3 regions of the Mycobacterium sp. NGS18 genome follow, and region 3 is predicted to be linked to each of the others. Evidence: riboswitches for the same ligand, from Rfam matches in the RefSeq annotation. Region 3 holds a riboswitch; each other region holds the start of a gene.
What was found. A riboswitch is a leader RNA that binds a small molecule or an ion and turns the genes downstream of it on or off. The one in region 3 is predicted to bind magnesium.
Positions count from the first base shown of each region.

Region 1: it holds a riboswitch for magnesium, as region 3 does, so the genes downstream of both, AC5Y31_RS21265 (PPE family protein) here and AC5Y31_RS20430 (Rv1535 family protein) in region 3, are expected to answer to the same signal.
Region 2: it holds a riboswitch for magnesium, as region 3 does, so the genes downstream of both, AC5Y31_RS20890 (PE family protein) here and AC5Y31_RS20430 (Rv1535 family protein) in region 3, are expected to answer to the same signal.

Region 1 is NZ_JCALEC010000019.1:38,973-44,577, reverse strand. Features, by position in the region: gene AC5Y31_RS21280 (PPE family protein) at 1-637, shown strand, start outside; gene AC5Y31_RS21275 (PPE family protein) at 650-1,945, shown strand; gene AC5Y31_RS21270 (PPE family protein) at 1,951-3,255, shown strand; M-box (ykoK) riboswitch at 3,382-3,568, shown strand; gene AC5Y31_RS21265 (PPE family protein) at 3,978-5,183, shown strand; gene AC5Y31_RS21260 (MgtC/SapB family protein) at 5,206-5,605, shown strand, end outside.
Region 2 is NZ_JCALEC010000018.1:7,477-13,081, forward strand. Features, by position in the region: gene AC5Y31_RS20880 (SDR family NAD(P)-dependent oxidoreductase) at 1-214, shown strand, start outside; gene AC5Y31_RS20885 (TetR/AcrR family transcriptional regulator) at 195-806, shown strand; M-box (ykoK) riboswitch at 1,073-1,245, shown strand; gene AC5Y31_RS20890 (PE family protein) at 1,526-1,825, shown strand; gene AC5Y31_RS20895 (PPE family protein) at 1,840-3,039, shown strand; gene AC5Y31_RS20900 (hypothetical protein) at 3,095-3,757, opposite strand; gene AC5Y31_RS20905 (DUF1906 domain-containing protein) at 3,760-4,497, opposite strand; gene AC5Y31_RS20910 (HD family phosphohydrolase) at 4,562-5,158, opposite strand; gene AC5Y31_RS20915 (LLM class F420-dependent oxidoreductase) at 5,189-5,605, opposite strand, start outside.
Region 3 is NZ_JCALEC010000016.1:3,076-8,680, forward strand. Features, by position in the region: gene AC5Y31_RS20420 (cation-translocating P-type ATPase) at 1-2,854, shown strand, start outside; gene AC5Y31_RS20425 (hypothetical protein) at 2,851-3,126, shown strand; gene AC5Y31_RS20430 (Rv1535 family protein) at 3,134-3,337, opposite strand; M-box (ykoK) riboswitch at 3,572-3,739, opposite strand; gene AC5Y31_RS20435 (MFS transporter) at 3,841-5,601, opposite strand.

The DNA of each region.
Region 1 (5,605 bases), on a different contig from region 3:
GGCGCAGTCGTCGTTGACCCAACTGATCTCGACGGTGCCGCAGGCGCTGCAGAACATGGCGGTATCGGGGGCGGCCCAGGCGGAGCCGACGTCGATCCTTGACTTCCTGGCGGGACCACTCTCGCCGATCTCGCTGTTCGGGATCGGCGGTATCCCTTATCTGTTGGCGATCCAGTGCGTGCTGTTGCCGATGAACGGCGCGAACGTGGTCTCCGCGGTGAACCGGGCGATGGGGCCCAAACCCTGGCTCGAAGAACCGAAGGCGCTTCCCGCCGGAGCGCTGGCCGGAAGCCGATTGGCCGGCGCGCCGGTGGTATCGGCGGGACTGGGCAACGGCGGTTCGATCGGGCGGTTGTCGGTGCCACAAGGCTGGATCGCCCAGACCTCCACCGCGAAGGCCGTCGCCGCGGTCTTCCCCGAGGCTGGACCGCAAGCCGTTGTGGCGGTTGCCGCGGAGGGTGAAAGTGGACTGGCCGGCGACCTGGCTCTGGGGAGCCTGGCCGGACGCGCCATGGCGGTCAGCGGGGGAGCCGCCGGTCGCGACGTGGGCGGGGCGACCGGCCTGGCGGCGGCGAGCAAGCCCAATAAGCCGAGCAAGGCGACCATCATCGTCATCCCACCGTCGGCGGAGGACTGAGCCGTGCTCGGCATGGACTTCGGAGCCCTGCCCCCGGAGCTGAACTCCGCGCGCATGTATGCCGGCCCCGGCACCGGTTCGATGCTGGCCGCGGCCGGCGCCTGGCGGGGACTGGCCGGCGAACTCAACGCGGTGGCCTCGGCCTATCAGACGGTGATCGCCGAGCTCACCGGGCAGAGCTGGTTCGGGCCGGCGTCGCAGTCCATGGCGGCCGCCGCGACGCCCTATGCGAACTGGCTGGGCGCCACCGCAACGGCGGCAGAGCACACCGCGAGCCGAATGATGCTGGCGGTCAGCGATTTCGAGCAGGCGTTCGCCGCGATGGTGGCGCCCGCGGCGATCGCCGCCAACCGCAGCCTGCTGGCGAGCCTGGTTGCCGGCAACGTGGTCGGGCAGAACACGCCAGCGATCGCAGCGACCGAGGCCGAGTACAACCACATGTGGTTACAGGACGCGATGGCGATGTACGGCTACGCGGCGCGCTCGGCGGCCGCGTCGGCGGTGCAGCCGTTCACCGCGCCGCCCCCGGTGACCAAGGGATCGGCCGGACACGGCGCTGGTACCGGCGACCAGCTGACCCAGCTGCTGAACGCCATACCGAAGGCATTGCGCGGGCTCTCCGGCTCCGGAGGTGCCCCGGCCTCTCCGCTCGGAGCGCTGGCCTCGGCGCAGAGCACCGACCCGGTGTCGCAGGCCGCCTCCTACATCGAGACGTTGGCGCGAACGATCCTGCCCGCCAACGACTCCAACATATCGGTGCTCTACGGCATGGGGCAGTATGCGCGCAATCTCAACACCGACCTCGACTTCTCCCAGGCGACCGGCGGCAGGGCCGGGTTCGGTTCCGGTGCACAGGTATCGGGCAGCGCTGAAGCGGCGGCTCCGGCCGGAGGTGCCCGGCCGATGGTGGCCGCGCGCACCGGGAACGCGGGCGTGGTGGGCAAGCTTGCGGTCCCGCCGTCCTGGACCGACGCGGTGCCCGAGGCCACCAGCACCGTAATTGCGGCGCCCACCGCATCGGCGGCCGCCGCGGCCGCACCCGCAGGACGCGGCGCGGGCATGGCTGAGGCCGGTCTGGCCGGTGTGGCCGCCGGGCGCGCCGGCCGGCGCAAACGTGGCGACCGGCCGGACGCGCACGGCGAGCGAATCGTCGGCCGGCTCACCGGAATCAGCGAGGTACGACACTGGCATGTCGAGCCGGGCGAGCTCAAAACCCTGCTGAGTGAGGTGTCCGGGCAGCCCGGTGTGCACGAGATCTACTTCGATACCGGCGAACCGGACACCGGCCCCCCGCCGGGCCGGGAGTGATCGCCATGGATTTCGCAGCACTGCCACCGGAAGTCAATTCCGGGCGACTGTATTCCGGACCGGGATCGGGGCCGATGGTGGCCGCGGCGACGGCGTGGGGCCGCCTGGCCGCCGAAACCGGTTCGACCGCCGAGACCTACCAGTCGGTGCTGGCGGCCCTCAGCGACCAGGCGTGGCTCGGACCGGCCTCGGAGGCGATGGCCGCCGCCGTCACGCCGTACGTGACCTGGCTGCACGCGACCGCGGCACAGGCCGAGCAGACCGCCGCCCGAGCCACCGCGGCCGCAGCCGCTTTCGATCAGGCCTATGCGGCCGTTGCTCCGCCGCCAGTGATCGCGGCGAACCGCAGCGCGCAGGCGACGCTCGTCGCGACGAACGTGCTCGGACAGAACAGCGCGGCGATCGCGACGCTGGACGCCGAATACGCCCAGCTATGGGTGCAGGATGCGCTCGCGATGTATGGCTACGCGGCGCAGTCGGCGGCGGCGGCCGCGCTGGCCCCGTTCACCGAACCGCCGGCCACCACCGACCCCTCCGGCGTGAGCGGGCAGGTGGCCGCGGCCACCGCCGGCAGCGGACACACTCAGCTGTCGCAGTTGATCGCCGCGCTACCGCAGGCGCTGAACGGGCTCGCTTCCGCGCAAGCGGCGCCACCGGCCGCACCGACCCTGTCGCAGCTGGTCTCCTACTTCGAGATCCTGCCGAAGAGCATTGTGCCGTTCAACGACGCGATCAAGACGGTGCTGTACGGCCTGATCCAGTACTCCCGCAATCTCACGATCGACCTCGACATCGCCGCGGCCACCGGCGGCCGGGCCGGGTTCGGTTCCGGCGCAACGATGCTGGCCGCCGAAGCATCCGCACCGCTGCGCTCCGCATCGGTTTCGGCCGGCGCGGGCCGCGCGGGCACGATCGGCAGACTCAGTGTCCCGCCGAACTGGGTGACGACCGCGCCGGTGGCCAAGCTGGCGGCCACCGCCTTGCCGGCTGCCGCGTCGGCGGCGGCGCCGGCCGCCGCAATCCCCACCGGGGTGTTCGGTGACCTGGCGATGGCGAGTCTGGCCGGACAGGCGCTCACCGGCGCCGCACCGCGGAGTCGTCCCGCCGCGGCGATGAACGGCCATGCGCAGAGCCGGCTGGAACGCCTGGTCACCGAGCTGGCCGGCACGACTGAGGTGCAGCACTGGCACGTCGACCCCAGCCGCCTCGACAGCCTGCTCGAGGAACTGGCCGAACAACCCGGGGTGCACGCCGTACACGTCAACCGCGACGGCCAGAACGCCACCGGGCCGGATCGACAACCGGGTTGACGCGGGCGCTAATTCCGCTTCGACGACAAGCGTTTTCGGTGCCGGCGCGGACCGGTGGTCGTGAAGTGATCGACGACGCGCCGTGGCCGATTGACCCTGCCAGCGACCTGGTGCACTATGGTGAGGCAAGCACCTCGTTAGGTGAGGCGTCTGCACGGATACAGGCCACTGACCCCGAACGTCGAAAGACGCCCCGGGTCAGGACAGCTCCTCCCGGATTAAGGGTTGAGCCCAAGTGGCTTCCGGACCTGCATAATTTGCGCAGGTCAGGACACGCCGTGCAGTGCCGAAGCTCTGACGAGAGGGGTGCGGAGCCCGGCTGTCTGGCCGGGCGCATTCACCTCTGTGTGCATACGTGCAGGCACCCGCGCGTGCCCTGGCCGAGAGGAGGTGAGAGCGACATTGAGTCCGAGTGATAGTTCCTATCCGAGATCGATGGTCGTCTCCTTCGCTCTCGGTACCGCTTTCACCCTCTGATTCGCACCGGCGCTGAATTCGTCGACTGGCGTGCCTTCCGTTCGCGGAGAGCGCCAGGCTTCGCCATGTCCTGAAATCGCTTGACAGCTCGGTCTTTCCGCCGAGCAGCGATTCTCCCGACGTGCCCAGCTCCGGCATGTCGCCATGACCGGCTGCCCGCCATCGGGCCATCGACCGTGCCTGCACACCCGCCAAGACCGCCCAGCGATCTGGACAAAAACCACCGATCAAAAAGGAGCAATGCCATGGACTTCGGAGCATTCCCGCCGGAAATCAACTCAGCTCGTATCTACACCGGCCCCGGCTCGGGGCCGATGATGGCCGCCGCGGGGGCCTGGGACAAGATGGCCGCCGAGCTCGCCGCGGCCGAGGCGGCCTACCAGTCGGTCATCAACGGACTCGTCAGCGAGGGTTGGATGGGCCCGGCGTCCAACGCGATGGCCGCCGCGGCGGCGCCCTACGCGGCTTGGATGGGCACCACCACCATTCAGGCGGAACAGGCTGCGGCACAGGCCAAGGCGGCAGCCGCGGCATTCGATGCGGCCTACGCGATGACGGTTCCGCCGCCGCTCATCGTGGCGAACCGCAGCCAGCTCGCGACGTTGGTGGCCACCAACTTTCTGGGCCAGAACGCCGCGGCGATCGCGGCCACCGAGGCCCACTACGGCCAGATGTGGGCCCAGGACGCCGCCGCGATGTACGGCTACGCGGCCGCGTCGGCGGCGGCCACCAAGGTGACACCGTTCAGCTCGCCGCGCGAGGTCGCCGACCCGTCGTCGCAGGGCGCTCAGCAGGCCGCGGTCGCCCAAGCCGCCGGTAACGCGGCGTCGTCGAATGCGCAATCCACACTGTCCCAGGCGATTACGAACACGCCGCAGACGCTGCAGTCCCTTGCCGCGCCGGTGCAGCCGCCCACGCCGCCGGTCACCGGAGGCGAAGGCATCAGTGCGGGCGACCTGGGCAACGCGCTGACCAACCTGATGAGCAGCTCGTTTTCCCCGATGGGTGCGGCCGGGATCTCCAACTTCGCCGCCGACATGGCGGTGGTACGCGGTGCTGCCATCGCCGCGGGTGACCCGCTGGGCTTGGGCGCCATCGACCCGTTCACGCCGATGTTCGGCGGGTTCGGCGGACTCGGCACCGGAATGCACGGCCTGGGTGCCGGGCTGGGCGGCCTGGGCACCGCCTCGGCGACCATGGGCCACGCGTCCACGGTCGGCGCGCTGTCGGTGCCGCCGTCGTGGGCGGCGTCCATCCCGGCTACCGCAGCCCCGGGCAGCGCCGTGGCCGCCACCGGTTGGACGGTTGCCGCGCACGCGCCGGAGGCCGGCGCGGCCGGTATGCCGGGCGTGCCGTTGGCCGGCGCCGGGCAGGGCCGCAACTACGGTTTCGCCGCTCCGCGGTACGGCTTCAAGCCCACCGTGATGGGTCGGCCGGTAGTCGCCGGCTAGGGCCTGTGACAGGGTTTAGCTCATGCAGACGCTGAGCGTCGCCGAGTTCACGCTGCGACTGGCCGTCGGCTTGGGCTGCGGCGCGCTGATCGGGCTGGAACGCCAGTGGCGGGCCAGGATGGCGGGGTTGCGCACCAACGCGCTGGTGGCCGCCGGTGCAACGCTGTTCGTGCTGTACGGCGTCACCGCCGGGGACACCAGCTCCACCCGGGTCGCGTCCTATGTGGTGTCCGGGGTGGGGTTCCTCGGCGGCGGAGTGATCCTGCGGGAAGGGTTCAATGTCCGCGGCTTGAACACCGCGGCCACGCTGTGGTGCTCGGCTGCCGTCGGAGTGCTGGCGGCGGCCGGGAACCTGCTGTTCGCAGTGATCGGCACCGGCGCGATCGTCGGCACCCACCTGTTGCTGCGACCGCTGGGCCGGC
Region 2 (5,605 bases), on a different contig from region 3:
GCGGGTGTCCGATCCCGCGGACGTGGCCCGTGAAGGTCTCATGCAGCTCCCCCACGGCCCGGTGCACGTCGTCGCTGCCCACGCCGACAACCCGGCACTACACGCCGGATCGGATCGGGCCGAAGCCGTCCTCACTTCCCACCGGATGATGCAGAAGCTGCTGCGCGGCACGCCGTCTGCGGCGCGAGGCCCCGATGCCCCGGCCCCCGAGTGACCGCGAGCCGGCAACTCCCCGGACAGCCGCGCAGCGGCAGCGCTGCGACCGGATCCTTGCCACCGCTGCCCGGCTCGGTGCCCGCGACGGGCTGGAAGGCGTCCGGATGCAGGACGTGGCGGACCAATCGGCGGTATCGATCACCACGGTCTACCGCTACTACCCGACGAAGCATCATCTGTTCTCGGCACTGCTGCTGCACTACACCCGCGCCGTCAAACCACCCGGGCCGCCCACGAGGTGTCCGGCCGCCGATGTCACCGAACTCATGGCCGGCGTCTGCCGCGGCATGCTGGCCCGGCCGCTGCTGGCCCGGGCGATGATCACCTCGGTCAACGCCCGGCGGGCGGAGTCCGCCGCCAGCGGCGACTTCAACCTGCGCGGCACCATCGTGTCCGTTGCCGGGATCACTGAGCCGACGGCGGAGGACACCCAGCTCGCGCTGCTGGTCGAGCAGTGCGCCTACGGCATCCTGTCGTGGGCGGTGATGGGCGAGACCACACCCGCGCAGGCCGAGGCCGACATGCGCCGCGCCTGCGAGCTGCTGTTGGCGCCCTGGCGGGACGCCCGGCTGCCCGTTACCGGCGCATAGCGCACTGCCACGCCGCGCACAGCGAGTTCTACGCTGACTCAACGGCGCGCCTCTCACAGACAACCCTGCCGTGATGAATGCAGCTGACAGCCAGCGTATTTCGACTGTCACTGCATCGGACCGGCGTCCGCGTCGGCCTCGCGTGACGTTTCTCTGCGAAATGCGCTGACTTCCAGCCGATTTCCGCGTCGCGATCGCGCCGGTGCGACAGGAGCGGCACGCCGGTCGAGTTGACTCCGCCCACCGTTGCTGCCACCATGGCGGCGAACGCACCTCGTTAGGCGAGGCGTCTGTACGGATACAGGCCACTGACCTCCAACGTCGAGAGACGCCCAGGGTCAGGACAGCTCCTCCCGGCTTAAGGGTTGAGCCCAAGTGGCTTCCGGATTCTGGCCGGATACGCCGTGCAGTGCTGAAACTCTGACGAGAGGGGTGCCGCCCGGCTGTTCTGTCGGCCCGGCTCTCCCTGATGTGCACGCCGTGCCGGCATCCCCGTGTGCCCTGGCCGTGAGGAGGTGAGAGCGACATTGAGTCCGAGCGATAGTCCTTATCCGAGTTCGGCGATCACTTCGTTCGAACCCGTTCGCGGCGCCGCTTTCGCTTTCTGAATCGGTTGGCCCCTCCCCCTCCCGCGCTGTCCGCCCACTGGCCTGAGCGCGTCTTCCGCGCGCGAATCTCGCCACGCGGCATTGCAATTCGCGATTCTTAAAGGAGTTTTGATGTCTTTCGTGTCCGCACTTCCCGACGAGCTGACCGCTACAGCGGCCGATCTGCGCGGCATCGGCGACGCCGTGGCCGCGCAGAGCGTGGCTGCCGCCGGCCCGACGACCGGGGTGGTCCCGGCGGCCGCCGACGAGGTCTCTGCCCTGACCGCCGCACAATTCGCCCGACATGCACAGACGTACCAGGCGATCAGCAAGCGTGCCGCAGTGGTGCACGAGATGTTCGTGACCACGCTGCAGCGCAGCGCGCAGTCCTATGCAGCGACCGACGCTGCCAACGTCATCTCGATCTGGTGAAAGGTGTTCTGATGATGGATTACGGAGCAGTTCCCCCGGAAATCAATTCCGCCCGCATGTACGCCGGTCCCGGTGCCGGGCCGCTGCTGTCCGCCGCAGGGGCCTGGAACCTACTGGCTGCGGAATTGCGTTCTGCGGCGATATCTTTCGAATGGGCGGTAGCGAGTCTGGTCAGCCAAGGCTGGTGGGGTCCGTCGGCGTCGGCGATGACTGCGGCCGCCGAGCCCTACATCAGCTGGATGAGCGTCACCGCCGAACAAGCAGAGCAGACCGCGGCACAGGCCTACGCCGCCGCCGACGCCTACGCGTCGGCCTACGCCATGACGGTGCCGCCGCCGGCGATCGCGGACAATCGGGTGATGTTGGCGGCATTGGTCAAGACCAACGCTTTGGGGCAGAACACGCCGGCGATCGCGGCGACCGAAGCCCGCTACGCGCAGATGTGGGCGCAGGACGCCGTCGCGATGTACAGCTACGCCGCCGCTTCAGCCACTGCCACCCAATTGATCCCGTTCGCGGTAGCGCCGGAGACCACCAGTCCGGAAGAGCAGGGCAGTTCGGGCGCCCTGCCCGCCGACACCGGTGCGCACGACCAGGTGCCCGGCGCACTGCGCAGCATGGCGTCGCCGGCCGAGGGCACGAGGCCGACGGACCCGGATTGGCATTGGACGAAGTTCTTCGACGGCCTCTTCGACGGAACCTGGGGCCATGACGACGGCTCGGGCCTGAATATCAACGCGCAGCTGTGGAACACGATCGCCGCAACCGGGATCTTCGACCCGGGCGGGAACCTCGAGGGCTTCGCGGGTCTGGCCACGCTCGGGTTTTTGGCCCGCGGGATGGAGGGCGGCACAGCCGCCCTCACTGGGGGCGGGCTCAGCTCCGCGCCAGGTATGACATTGGCGTCGACCGAGGCCGCCGGCCGCGCTGCCGGAGCTGCGGTCGGCGGCACAGGCTCGACGGTGTCGGCCGGAGTGGGCCGAGCAACCCTGGTCGGATCCTTGTCCGCACCAGCGAACTGGGCGACCGCCGTCCCGGCAGCTGCGCCGACGGCCGGAACGGGCAGTGGCTGGACGGTCGCCCCGGAGAGCAGGGCAATGACCGCCATGCCGCCGCCGATGCCTGGTGGCGGACGTAGCGGCAGCTTCGGGCTCGGCACGCCGCGCTATGGCGTCAAACCCACCGTGATGCCGCGTCCGGTCGTGGTCGGGTAGCTACATCGGAGCGGCTCTGGCGTGCGCAGCGGAGGCGATATGGCCGCCTTGGTCACTATGGCCTGCGTGGCATCGCCAGCGCTGTGCCGAGAATCCAGGCGAACAACAAGCCCGGCATCCCGGTGATCGAAAAACCCTCCAGCGACAGCGGTCCGTCGTCGACGATGAACGCCAGCAGGAGCAGCGGATGCACCACGGCGGCGGCCAGCGCGAGGTGGGCGGTGTACCGCGGCAGCACCCGGTGGGTATACACCGCGACGGCGAATGCCCCCAGCGCCACCACGGTGGGCATTCCCGACATGGCCAGCAGCCCAAAGGCCAGGTCGTAGAGCAGTCCCGCTATCTCCGGGCTGTGGTTCTGCCGATAGAGCAGCAGATCGAACGCGGTGAAGCCGCTCAGCAGCAGCGTCACGCAGCCGACGAAACCGGCGGCGAAGCACAGTGGAAGCATCGAGCGCACCGGAAGGCGGTCACGCAGATACGTCCACACCGCCGCACCGAACACCAGCCAGATCGTCACGCCGACCGTATTGAGCAGCATCGTCACGACCAGTCGATCGTGGTGAACCACGGTCCACTGCGCCACGTCGGTGGCCAGCGTCTGGGTACCCGGGAACGACCAGATCGGATACACCACCAGCGTGAGCGCGGGAACGATGAATCCGACCGTGCCGGACCAGCGCGCCACCCGCGCTACGTCCCAGGGCTTGTCACTCATGATCAGCGAAACCGATCCCACTGGCCGAAGTCGGGTGCCAGGACGTCATCCACGTCGACGTGGATGTCGTCGATCATGAAGCCCGGGTCGGTTGCGGTGACGACTTCTCGCTGGAAGAGCACGGCCGCCGGTTCGCGATCACCGCCCGACCACGCCTTGGTCTGCCATGCCCACCGGTGGCCCGGGCTGGTCGAGTGCCCGATGACACCATCGGCGATCGCCCACCCGAGCTGGCGGGCGCCGCCGTAGATTCCCGTGCGCGCCGCGCCCAACACCGAGTTGATGCCGCGAAACCACTGCACCGCTTGGCCTTTCCATGCCTTGGCGTCGATGTCTTCGTCGACACTGAAGAAGATCGGCGCTGAGTCGGGGCCTCCGGCGGCGTTGTGCAGCCGGAGCGCGGTGCGGGCGTCGGCCACTCCCCCGTCGTAGCCGCCGGTGAAGTCCGACGGGGAGTTCGCCCATCCGGGTTTGCCGTACTGGTAGCAGCTGACGACCTGCAGGCCGGCGGCTCGGAGCCGGTCTGCATAGTCGCGGGTGACCGGCTTGAAATCGAAAGTGGCGCCCGGCCGCAGCTCCGAAACATAGACCAGGGCTCCGGCGAAGCCGGCCGCTTTGATCTGCTCTGGCTGAACCAGCCGGTCGGCGAAGTCGATGAGCTGCACACCTTCGGCCGCCGCTGTCGGGGTGCCGATCATTGCCCCGAGGGAGCCGGGGACGGCCAGTGCCGGCGCGAGCAGCGCGGTGTACCGCAGGACTTCGCGCCGGGAAACCGCTCGCCTCACAGGGGAAGGGTAACCGTCGTCAGCGATCTTGTCCGGCGTGGCCCGAGCGCACCAGGGCGTTGCCGGGACGCAAGAACCCGGGCTGCTGCAATCGGCGGGCCGCCCGCACCACGCCCGAGGGGATCACCCGCTTGAAGAAGACGCCGGCGTCGAAGGTGCCGCGCACCTCGCTGACGTAGGAGCGCGGCAGGCCGAACCTGATCAGGCCCTGGCTCACGTCGACGAGGTCGGCCCGGCGAATCGCCTCGACCAGCGGCGCGTACGGGCGGGAGGAACCGTATCCGGCCAGCCGATGATGCTGGGCGATGATGAGCGCCAACTCGTTCGACCACGCCTGGCGGCCGGTCTTCTGCAGCCAGGCGTCTTGTGCCTCGATTGAGGGCACCAGGTAGTCGATCGTGTCGAATGCGGCCAGGTCGTGAAATGCCGCGGCGATCGCGAGCTTCTCGTCGCGGTCGGGACTCTCCGGTGTCAGCGCGCGGGCGAAATTGAAGATCCGGTAGACGTGGGCTTTGTAGGCGTCCCAACCGATGTCGTCACCGTGGGCCCGGTGGCGGTGTGACTCGAGGATCTCCTCGGCCAGCGGCACATTGCGGATGATCTGCGGCACAGTCACGCTCCCACACTAATGCCGTTGGAACATTTCTTACCGGGCCTTCTTGATCACCGTTTCGCCGAATTGCTCGATCGCCTCGATTGCGCGGGTGAGGCTGTCGCCGGGAACGGCGACCTGTACCCAGGTGACCCCCACATCGGCGAGGCGCCCCAGACCGTCCAGATAGGCGCTCGCGTCGAAGTCGTCGTAGCCGAGGCGGCCCCCGACCAGATTGGAAAAGCAGATGTCGATCGCCGACCAATCCCGGTTCGCCTGATCGCAGCGCCGCCGCAAATCCTCGATCCCCGCGGCCAGGGCGTCGAGGGAATCCATGGCGGCAGTCCGGGCGGTGCCGGCCAGGGCCGCCGGCGCCGCGAACGGCGCCCATCCGTCACCGCGGGTGGCGGCCCGTTGCCGGGCCTTGCCGGTGTTGCCGCCGATCCAGATCGGCGGGCAACTGGTCGGCCG
Region 3 (5,605 bases):
CGCTTCGACATTGGGTGCGCTGCTGATGCTGCCCGGGGTGCGTGGCCGCGGTCCCGGTCCGGTGACCACCGGCGCCGCGGCCGGCGCGCTTTCCGGTTACTGGCTGGCCCGGCGCGCGGTGGACGCCGCGATGCCGCGGCCGGCCGCGGTGCACGAGTGGCACGCCATGTCGATCGATCAGGTGCGGGCGGTGCTTCCGCCGCCGGACCAGGAGATGCCGACCGAGAGCCACCACGCACCCGCGGCGGCGGCCGCACTGGCGGCCGTCGACCTGGCCCGCCGCGGCGCCCAGCGCACCGCACCGCCGAAACTGTTCTGGCAGTTCGCCCAGGCGGTGCGCAGTGAACTGTCCGACCCGATCACCCCGGTGCTGGCGCTGGGGGCCGCGGCCAGCGCGGTGCTGGGCTCACCGGTCGACGCGATCCTGGTCGGCTCGGTGGTCAGCGGCAACGCGGTGCTGGCCGCCGCGCAGCGACTGGTGGCCGAACGCCGGCTCAACGTCCTGCTCAATGAGCAGGTGGCCCCGGCCCGCAAGGTGATCCTGGGCGCCACGGCCGACGACCGGACCTACTGCGACGTGAACGCCGAAGAACTGCGCCCCGGCGAGCTGATCGAGGTCCGGTCCCACGAGGTGGTGCCCGCCGACGGCCGCCTGATCGACGCCGACGACCTGGAAGTCGACGAGTCCTCGCTGACCGGCGAATCCCTGTCGGTGGTCAAGCAGGTCGAGGCCACCCCCGGCGCGGATCTGGCCGACCGCGAGTGCATGGTCTACGCCGGCACCACCGTCATCACCGGCACGGCGCTGGCGCTGGTGACCGCGGCCGGCGCCGACACCTACAGTCGCCGGGCCGCCGACCTGGTCGCCGGTGAGCAGTCCGCGGTCGGCCTGCAGCACCAGCTGAGCCTGCTGACCAGCAAGGCGTGGCGGATCAGCCTGGCCGGCGGTGCGCTGGTGACCGGGCTGGGCATGCTCCGGCGCACCGGGCTGCGCCAGTCGGTGGCCTCCGGCATCGCGATCGCCGTCGCGGCGATCCCGGAAGGGCTGCCGCTGGTGGCGACCCTCGCCCAGCAGGCGTCGGCGCGCCGATTGACCAAATCCGGTGTGCTGGTGCGGGTTCCACGTTCGGTCGAGGCGCTGGGCCGCGTCGACGTGGTGTGCTTCGACAAGACCGGGACGCTGAGCCAGAACCGGCTGCGGGTGACCGAGGTGAAACCCGCACCGGGCTACTCGCCCGACCAGGTACTGAGGTTCGCGGCGCAGGCCGCGCCGGCGACCAACGGCCGCCAGGTGCACGCCACCGACGCCGCCATCGTCGAGGCCGCGGTAGCCGCAGAGGTGGTCGATCCCGATCGTGGGGAAGTCGCCCACCTGCCGTTCCGGTCCGGCCGCAGTTACTCGGCGTCGGTCGACGGCGCCGAGCTGTCGGTCAAGGGCGCCCCCGAGGTGGTCGGGCCCGCCTGCGGCGGAGACCCGGCGATCCGCCGAACTGTGCTGGAGATGGCCGGCGAAGGCCTGCGGGTGATCGCGGTCGCCCGCCGGCACCTGTCCCCCGAACAGGTGGCCGCCCTCGGCGACGACCCGGATCCCGAGGACATCGCCGAATTCTGCGGTGCCGGACTGACTTTCGTCGGCCTGCTGGGTATCGCCGACACCCCGCGCCCGGAAGCCGCCGATCTGCTGGCCGAGCTGGACCGCCGCGGGATCCCGGTGCGGCTGATCACCGGCGACCACCCGGTCACCGCCACCGCGATCGCCCGGGAGATGGGCCTGGCCGTCAGCGCCGACCAGGTGATCAGCGGCGCCGACTGGGATGCGTTGTCGCGCAAGGGTCAAGAGCAAGCGGTGGCCGAGAAGGTGGTGTTCGCCCGGATGTCACCGGAGAACAAGGTTCAGGTCGTCCAGACCCTGGAGCGCACCGGCAAGGTGTCGGCGATGGTCGGCGACGGCGCCAATGACGCGGCCGCGATCCGGGCGGCCACCGTGGGCCTCGCCGTCGTCGCGCACGGCAGCGAATCGGCGAGCACCGCCGCGGACGTGGTGCTGGTCGGCGGCAGGGTGCATGCGCTGCTGGACGCGCTGGACGAGGGCCGCGAACTGTGGCAGCGGGTGCAGGCAGCGGTGGCGGTGCTGTTGGGCGGCAACGCCGGCGAGGTGGCGTTCGCGATCATCGGCAGTGCGATCACCGGCCGCTCGCCGTTGAACGCCCGCCAGCTGCTGCTGGTGAACATGCTCACCGATGCGCTGCCGGCCACCGCGCTGGCGGTCAGCGAGCTCAGTGACTCCGCCGCGTCGGCGGCTCGCGGGCCGGATCCCGACGCGCTGTGGCGCGCGGTCGCCGTGCGCGGCGTGACCACGGCGTCGTCGGCGGTCGGTGCCTGGGCACTGGCGTCGGTCACCGGGCGACAGCAGCGGGCGTCGACCGTCGCCCTGGTGTCGCTGGTGGCGGCCCAGCTCGGCCAGACGCTGCTGGACTCCCACGACCCGCTGGTGGTGCTCACCGCGGTCGGATCGCTCGGCGCGATGGGAACGTTGATCACCATTCCCGGTGTCAGTCAGCTGCTGGGCTGCACCCCGCTGGGCCCGCTGGGCTGGGCCCAGGCATTGGGTACGGCGACGGTCGCCACCGTCGGTGCGGCCGTGGTACCCAAGCTGGTGTCCGGTTGGCAGGACATCGCGGACAAGCCCAGAGAGTTCATCGTTCCGGGGCCGCGCCGGCCGGACGGCACCGCGGCGTCCAACGGCCACCCCGCGCCGCACCTGCGGCTTGTGCACAATGGGGACACCGGCTCTCGTCGCGGAACGGCCGCGGCCCGATCATCCGGCGACCCGTCGCCACCAGGAGGCTCATGATGGCGGACAAGCCGCGGCGCAGCACATCGCAAAAAGAAGCGGTGGCCCATATCCGCGAGGCGGAGGGCTTCGCGGTCGAGTTGCCGCTGGTCGGAAAGGTGACGGTGCCGCGTCCCGAGCAGTTGGCCTACTACGGGGGGCTGGCGCTGCTGGCCGCCTTCGAGATCATCGACTGGCCGGTTGCCGTTGCGGTGGCCGCCGGCCACATTCTGGCCAACAACCACCGCAGCGACGTGCTCGAGCAACTCGGCGAGGCGTTAGAAGACGTCTAGCGCGACCTCAGTTGTTGACGGTCAGCACCCCGACGCGCCACAGGAGTGCGTACATCTGGTTCAGCGGACCGCTGAGCAGCCGGGTGGCCATGTCGACCACCGGGTCTGAGGCAGGCGCGGCGGGCGCGCTCCGGCGGGCGTCCAGCTTGGTCGGCGTGCTGATGACACGCGGGGCCGGAGCCGTGATGTCGGTGTAAGCGATTGCAACCATGATGATGGCCTCCTAGTCGCGTAACGGTGCTACGCGCCCAGCGAGGAGCTCAGGATTTTTGCTCAGCTGGAGGCGGTATGCGACCGTTCGGATGGGGACGGAACAGACGTCAGATATCGGCTCGGACTATCACCGGAACTCATTCGTCCCTCACCTCCTCTCGGTCGCGGACACGCGCTGGCGTGCCGGTTTTCACCGCATGCTCGTGGAGGCAGCCCCGACGACTGTCGGGAGACCGCACCCCTCTCGTCAGAGCTTTGGCACTGCACGGCGTGTCCATCTCTGGAAGCCACTTGGGCTCAACCCTTAAGCCGGGAGGAGCTGTCCTGACCCGGGGCGTCTTTCGACGTTCGGGGTCAGTGGCCTGTGTCCGTGCAGACGCCTCACCTAACGAGGTGCTTGCGTGGTCCATAGTGCATCACGCGCGAGCCCGGGTCAACTCCCCGAATTTCGGGCGTGTCGGACACACCTGACCTGCCCAAATGCGCTTGTGCCGCGAGCATTCACGCCGCCGCGCGGTCGGACACATTCACCGGCTCGATCGCATACCGCCCCGGCGCCAGCCAGGAGGTCAGCGCGCCGAGCACCATCATCACCGCGGCGGCGGCGAACACCACCTCCAGCCCGGTGTGGAACGGCCCGGAGATGAGCTGGGGGAAGAAGCTCTGCCCGGTCAGCGCCTGGGCGTCGACGCCGGGATGGTTCAGGGCGCCGGAGGGCCCCAACAACTCGGCGATCGGGTTGTAGCCCAGAAACGCCGCGAACAGGCTGCCCACCGGTGGCGTGGCGGCCACCTGGTCGGCCACCGCGGCCGACACGCCCTGCTGCTGCAGCCCGGCGCCCATCGCCGCGGGCAGCGTGTTGGCCAGACCGATCACCATCAGCGAGAAGAAGACGCCGATCGACAGCGACGTGCCGGCGTTGAAGAACGTGGCCCGCACGCCCGACGCCGCCCCGCGCTGATCGGCCGGGACGCTGGACATGACCACGGCGCTGTTGGGCGCGGTGAAGATCCCACCGCCCAGCCCGTTGAGGAACACCAGCGCCGCGAACATCCGATAGTCGAAGTCGACCGGCAGCATGACCAGCGCCACGAACGTCGCCGCCATCAGCACCATGCCGCCGACCGCGAACGGCCGGGCGCCGTGCCGGTCCGACAGCGACCCGGCCACCGGCCCGGCCAACAGGAACCCGGCCGTCATCGGCAGCAGATAGATCCCCGACCACAGCGGGGTGGATTCGAAGCTGTAGCCGTGCAACGGCAACCAGATGCCCTGCAGCCAGATGATCAGCATGAACTGCAGCCCGCCGCGCCCGATCGCCGACATCAGGCCCGCCACGTTGGCCATGCCGAAGGCCGGGATCAAAAACAGCCGCACATCGAGCAGCGGCGCGGCCACCCGCAGTTCGATGACACAGAACAGCACCAGCAGCGCCACCCCCAGCGCCAGCGCGCCCAGCACGGCGGGGCTGGTCCAGCTGGTGGGCGAATTCCCATGCGGCTGAATGCTGTAGGTGATCGCGGTCAGCAGCACGGTCAGGCCCAGTCCCAGCGTCACGGTGCCGGCCCAGTCCAGCTTGGCCGGTGCCCGCTCCCCGAGTTCGTGCAGCGAGCGCACCGACCAGATGGTGCCCAGCACCCCGATCGGCACGCCGGCCCAGAACACCGCCCGCCAATCCCATTCCGAGAGCAGCCCGCCGAGCAGCAGGCCGACGAAGGACCCGGCGACCGCCGCCACCTGGTTGACGCCCAGTGCCATGCCGCGCTGATTAGCCGGGAAGGCATCGGTGAGGATCGCCGACGACGACGCGAACAGCATCGCCCCGCCGACTCCTTGCACCACGCGCCAGCCGATCAGCCACTGCGCGCCGGCGCCCAGGTCGAACGGGTCGATCGACAGTGCGATCGCCGCGACCGTGAACACCACGAAGCCGGCGTTGTAGATGCGCACTCGGCCGAACATGTCGCCGAGCCGGCCGAAGAAGACCACCAGCACCGCCCCGACCAGCAGGTAGCCCATCAGCATCCACAGCAGATAGCTGACGTTTGCCGGGTCCAGCGGGTTCAGCCCGATGCCGCGAAAGATCGCCGGCAGCGAGATCAGCACGATCGAGCCGTTGATGGTGGCCAGCAGCACGCCCAGCGTGGTGTTGGACAGCGCGATCCACTTGTAGCGCGGGTGGTCGCGGTCATAGCGGCGCCGGCGACGGGCGGTGGCGACCGCGCCGGGATCGAGATCTGCCCTCTCGATCTGCGCCGTCATCTAA